Regions from separate parts of the Idiomarina sp. 28-8 genome, predicted to be linked through region 2. Evidence: riboswitches for the same ligand, from Rfam matches in the RefSeq annotation. Region 2 holds a riboswitch; the other holds the start of a gene.

Region 1 (3,169 bases), on a different contig from region 2:
CCAGCCAAGTCATGTGACCTTTAACGGACATGTTGCAGCACTTAGCGACAACCCTTTACGAGCGAACGAAGGTGACCGTGTGCGCTTACATGTTTTAAACGCAGGTCCTTCAGGCACTTCCAGCTTCCACGTAATTGGTGCGATTTTCGACCGCGTCTGGTACGAAGGTGATCCGCGTAACGAATGGTATGGCATGCAAACCGTGCTGCTGGGTGCCAGTAACAGCGCAACCATTGAATTTATTGTTCCGGAAGAAGGCATCTATAAGTTGGTCGATCACGAATTTGCTGATGCAGAGCGTGGCGCAGCTGGTGCATTAATTGCCGGTCCGCGTAAAGAGAAATAAGGGGAAACTTATGGTTAAGTGGCTTGGAGTTGCAGGTGTTTTATTGTCACCCTTAGTGCTCGCTGATCCAGTTCTGATCAATGGTGGTACTTTCGAACCTCCGGTCTTACTGGACAAAGAGCGCCTCAGTATAGAAATGGAAAGTTTCATGCTGGACGCAACCCCTGTCACTAACCAAGAGTTTCTGGAATTTGTCATTGAACAACCTCAGTGGCAGCGAGACAACATCGCTGCCCTATTCCATGATGGAAATTACCTGAAGCATTGGGATGATAATACTGAATTTGCTAAAGGCAAAGACAACGAACCAGTCACTTATGTGTCTTGGTTTGCCGCACGCGAATACTGCTCCGCACAAGGTGGCCGTTTGCCTGGTCTTAACGAGTGGGAGTATGCGTCGGTCAAATATCGGCAACAGCAGAACATCAGCGACGATGATTATGCCCGTAACCTGTTTGCCTGGTACAGCCAGCCACACAGTGCGAAACAACAAACCGTCGACCCAAATGCTGAGCAATTGATGCACATGCACGACCGTGTCAACGAATGGGTAGACGACTATCAATTATTATTAACCAACGGCGATGACGTCGATTTGCTCTCCGGCTCATGTGGCGACGGAGCGCGCTTTATGTCGAGTTTTAGTAACGCCAATTACGCCACATTTTTCCGTTATCAGTCACGCAGTGATTACGCCCCGCAAAGTGCGACCAGCACTATGGGTTTTCGTTGCGCATACGACCTGGAGAACGACCATGAATAAATTGCTAAAATTGACCGCCCTGGCCTCTTTGATCTTTGCTGTCCAGTCTTTTGCGCAGGATCACTCGCATCACAATATGCACAAGAATCAGACAGCTAACGACCACAGCAATCATACGGCAATGAACGCAGCAGAGGTCTCTCACTCCGAGTCGGTATACCAGGTGGATGCTACCTGGAAAACACATAAGAATAGCGAACTAAAACTTTCAGAACTTGAAGGTCATCCCGTTATCCTTTCCATGATTTATGGCAGTTGCACTACCGCCTGCCCGGTATTGGTCCATGATATAAAACGCTTATACAGCAAGCTGGACGAAGACATTAAACAGCAAGTTAAGCTCGTTATGGTGAGTTTTGACACCGATCGCGATACACCCGAGGCACTCGCTGACTATGTTAAGCAGTATCAGCTTAACAACGACAACTGGCTGTTTCTGAACGGTTCCGAGCAGGATATCAGAACCTTAGCTACAGTACTTGGCGTGAGGTATCGACAGCGCCCGGACGGTGATTTTGATCACAGCAATTTGATTACTATTCTCGATAAACAAGGGCTTATTGTTGAACGCATAGAAGGCTTAAGCCAGCCAATGGAGAAACCAGCTAAAGTTGTCGCTAAACTGGTTAACGATTAACAGCGGTTGCATTCGCTCTAAGATTTTGTTCCACTAAAAAGGAATCTTGTCGGAGTGCCGGTAGCTTTCTTAATGAAGCTACCGGCTGAGACCGCAATTGCGGGATCCGTTGAACCTGATCAGGCTAATACCTGCGAAGGGAACAAGAGAACATCAGCATGACACAACCGTCGTTTCTGCGCTGGTGTTCCTTTCAACACTCCTGACAAGCATCTCTAACATCGACAAAATGAGAGAATGCTATGTCAACTGCACCATCGAATAACCGTTTAAACCGCCAACAGGCTGAATCCTTTTTATCATCGCTATCCGGGCATTATTACCCTAATTCCAGCCGTGAATTTCTGTCTGGCAACAACGATATCCAGGTACCCTTTCGCCGCATTCATTTAAGCGAAACTTTGCACCAGCCCACGCCGGGCGTAAAGTTGCCACCGAACGAACCAGTGGATGTCTATGATACCTCCAGCGTCTACGGTGACCCGAAAGCTAAAATTGACGTGAAAGCAGGTTTGAAAAAGGTTCGTGAAAACTGGATTCAGGATCGCCATAGCGAGAACCAGCAATATAATCACGGCATTACGCAGTTAGCTTACGCAAGACGCGGCGTGATCACCCCTGAGATGGAGTTTATTGCACTGCGTGAGAATATGGGTCGGGAGCACCTGGATAACCCCATAACGCCAGAATTTGTACGCGATGAAGTCGCCAGTGGGCGCGCAATTATCCCCGTTAATACCCACCATCCCGAATCTGAACCGATGATTATTGGCCGCAACTTTTTAGTAAAAGTGAACGCCAACATTGGTAATTCTTCGGTCAGTTCGTCCATTGAAGAAGAAGTTGAAAAGCTGGTATGGGCGACTCGCTGGGGCGCTGATACCGTAATGGACTTATCTACCGGCCGTAATATTCACCAAACCCGGGAATGGATCTTACGCAACAGTCCAGTGCCTATTGGTACTGTGCCTATTTATCAGGCTTTAGAACGGGTCAATGGCGTTGCTGAGGATCTGAGCTGGCCAGTATTTAAAGACGTACTGCTGGAACAGGCTGAGCAAGGTGTGGACTACTTCACGATTCACGCGGGCGTGCTGCACGACTTCATTAAACTGACTGCAAAACGAGTTACCGGCATTGTCTCCCGTGGCGGTTCAATAATGGCGAAATGGTGCATGGCGCACCAGCAAGAAAGCTTTCTTTACCAACACTTCCGCGATATCTGCAAAATTTGTGCGAAATATGATGTGTCGCTGTCTTTAGGTGACGGCCTGCGCCCCGGCTCCATTGCCGACGCCAACGATGAAGCTCAGTTCGCAGAACTTCGGGTACTAGGCGAGCTGACTCAAATTGCCTGGGAGTACGATGTACAGGTGATGATAGAAGGCCCCGGCCATGTGCCCATGCATAAAATTCAGGAAAA
Region 2 (3,169 bases):
GAAGCGAAAACCGCCAACCAATCCGTAAACTGATTGCGAATTTCCGCTTCCAGACCGTAACCTGTGCCTTCAGCGGCGTTCTCAATGTAACCCACAAATGACTGGTCTCGGTTTACCCAGCCCTTGAGCTGCACATCGTCACGCCAATGGTAAAATGCGCTGACTCTTGAGGTTAAACGCCCATCGGCACTGCTGCCTTTTACGCCAAACTCGGTACTCCAGAGCGTTTCCGGAGCAAAGGTTGAGCTGTCTAACAAGTAGTTTTCTAATTCTTCCAGACCCTGATCTTCAGCTTTTCCTAAAGCTTCACCATTAACGCCACCGGCTTTGTATCCGCGCGCCAGAGTCGCGTACAGGTAACTGTCGTCAGACGCCTGATAGCGGACACTGAAATTACCACCCACCATGGTGTCTTCAGGTTCAGCGGTAATACCGCGACTGTCGAGGTAGTCATTGTCGTAACGTTCTACCCGCAAGCCAGTTATAGTACTAACCCGGTCACTCCAATGCTGAGTTAGCTCACCATAAATAGCAACGTGATTGCTATCATAGTCGCTGTTGAAAATGCTTGGCTGGCCTAAGTCCCAGTTAAAATAGTCACGTGTCAGCTGAACCGATTTGTCGTAATAGTACAAACCTAAAACCCATTCGCTATCAATACCAAACAGGCTTTCGGGCTCGTCGGATACCCAGCGAACTTCGGCGGTTTTGTCGTCACGGTCGCGGAAGTACGCGTCAAAAGCTGAGTATTCCCAGCCCGGAGCGATACCTTCATAGGTCCAGTCTTCGTCGTAAGCGTAGCCGGTGTCTGCATCCAGGTAGTTAACAGACATTTCCAGACGGCTGTTGTCAAAACCCAGGTAACTGAGCTGCAAGCGCAATGCCTGACTTTCTAAGCGGTCAAAACCCGGTTCATCGGACAAAGTTTCGCGGGTGTTGTCGAGACTAAACGCATCGTAGCCATTGTCGACATCGTTATAATGCAGAACCGTTTGCAGCAGCCAGTCTTTACTGAGCTCGGTATCCAACTTGAAGCGCGCAGTGAGTTCGTCGCGCTGCTCCGTGTCATCACGCTCAAGGTAAGTGTTTTCAATGTAACCGTCTTGCTGAAACTGGCTGACCGAGAAGCGGGCGTTACCTAACAGCCCTAGGTTTCCGCCCATAGCAAGGCCGCCCATGGCTTCGGAATAGTTGCCTGCTGATAGCTGAAACTGGCCGTTAAAGTCGCTGCTCGGTGCGGTGCTGTCCAGCAACAATAAACCGGCCATAGCGTTCACGCCAAAACGTCCGCTTTGCGGACCGCGAAACACTTCCACGTGATCAATATCGAAAAGCGATGCGGCACTGCCTAATCCGCTGTAATCAATACCATCAATTATCAAACCGACCGAGGGCGTTACAGGATCAACAAACTGAGAGCGCTCGCCAATACCACGAATTTGAATAAACCGAGCCGTGGAAGTACCACCCGAGAAATTCACGTTGGCCAAACTGTTCAGAGTGTCTTGTAAATGCTGTGAGTGACGCTGTTGCATCGCATCTTTATCAATAATAGAAACGCTGCTGGTGGTTTCATTTAAGGTGCGGCGGTGAAAGTCACCACTCACTTCAATAATTTCAATGTCTTTTGTATCTTGTGTGTCCTCTGCTGCAAAGGCAAAAGCGGGAACACTGGATAACGCAGCGGCAATGCTGGCTGCTAAGTATGAATTGATTATTTTCATGGATCATTTCCTCAAAACAAAGTCAGAAACGATCCGGTAAGGCTGTATTAGACGGGTTTTCTACCATCCCTACGCCAGTATTAACCGGATCAGGTTTTAAGGGTTCGCTAATGCATCTCAGCCGTTGCCGGCACCCCTTGGTAAAGCGGCGTCAGTATAACGCAGCTTGTTAGTTAAACAAATTTACTTTCAGTGCAATTAAATAAAGGACAGAGCGTCGCCGTAAAGGTTTTCTAACGGTACGTCTTTAGCGACAAAGTCGTCGCGAATAACGCGTATCATTTCAAAACGGCCAGCCATGTAAATTTCACACTCAGGCAGACTTTGCTCACGGGCCATAACCGCGTGGTGCACTAAACCAATAGAATAAGCCCAGTTGTTATCCGCGTCTTCGACCACCGGGTGATAATCAAAGTGCTCGTACTGGCTTGCTAAGCGTTCCAGTTCGTCATGCAAATACAGGTCGCTTAAGCTTTTTGCACCCCAGTAAAGTGTCAGAGGCCGCTCTGGCGACACACGTAAATGTTGCTGCAAAATAGAATAGGTATACGAGAAACCGGTGCCACCAGCAATTAACACTGCCGGCTTAGTGTTTTCCTGACGGTAAAACGCAATACCGTCCGGCGCATCAATTTCTAGTTCCCCATCGTCACGCACTTTATCCAACACTTCCATGGCATAGCTGTTGTCCGGCGTAGCGCCAACATGAAGTAACCACTCACTTTTATTGGACGGGCACGACGCAATACTGAAAGGCCGCTTATCGCGTTCGCCCATCACCACCATAAGGTACTGGCCTGCTTTAAACTCTAACGGCTGCGGCAATTGTAAACGCACTTCCCACACGGCATCCGCCAACTGGCGCGAAATTTTAGCTTTACAGGTCATTTGTTGACTCATTCACGACTCCATAATATTCAGTTCGTCCCACAGCTCGTCAACACGCTGTTTTACCTCATCGCTCATGACGATTGGTTCGCCCCACTCACGGTCGGTTTCACCCGGCCATTTATTGGTGGCGTCCATTCCCATCTTTGAGCCCAGTCCGGAAACCGGTGAAGCAAAATCAAGGTAATCTATTGGCGTATTTTCGACCAGGGTCGTATCACGTGCCGGATCCATCCGGGTTGTCATAGCCCAGATAACATCTTTCCAGTCACGCGCATTTACGTCGTCGTCACACACAATCACGAACTTGGTGTACATAAACTGACGCAAGAAAGACCAGACACCCATCATCACACGCTTCGCGTGACCCGGGTACTGCTTCTTCATAGTGACTACGGCCAAACGGTACGAACAGCCTTCCGGTGGCAAATAAAAATCGACAATTTCTGGGAATTGTTTTTGCAGCAACGGAATAAAAACTTCATTTAAAGCAACGCCCAGCACCGCAGGTTCGTCCGGTGGACGTCCGGTATAGGTGCTGTGGTAAATAGGATCTT

What was found. A riboswitch is a leader RNA that binds a small molecule or an ion and turns the genes downstream of it on or off. The one in region 2 is predicted to bind thiamine pyrophosphate.
Region 1: linked by a shared signal. The riboswitch ahead of thiC (phosphomethylpyrimidine synthase ThiC) and the one ahead of RJ32_RS12505 (TonB-dependent receptor) in region 2 are both predicted to bind thiamine pyrophosphate.

The regions. Positions count from the first base shown of each region.
Region 1 is NZ_DF266790.1:459,184-462,352, reverse strand. It holds gene RJ32_RS07020 (multicopper oxidase domain-containing protein) at 1-346, shown strand, start outside; gene RJ32_RS07015 (formylglycine-generating enzyme family protein) at 357-1,109, shown strand; gene RJ32_RS07010 (SCO family protein) at 1,102-1,746, shown strand; TPP riboswitch at 1,787-1,905, shown strand; gene thiC (phosphomethylpyrimidine synthase ThiC) at 1,989-3,169, shown strand, end outside.
Region 2 is NZ_DF266793.1:88,810-91,978, forward strand. It holds gene RJ32_RS12505 (TonB-dependent receptor) at 1-1,724, opposite strand, end outside; TPP riboswitch at 1,774-1,872, opposite strand; gene fre (NAD(P)H-flavin reductase) at 1,923-2,624, opposite strand; gene ubiD (4-hydroxy-3-polyprenylbenzoate decarboxylase) at 2,625-3,169, opposite strand, start outside.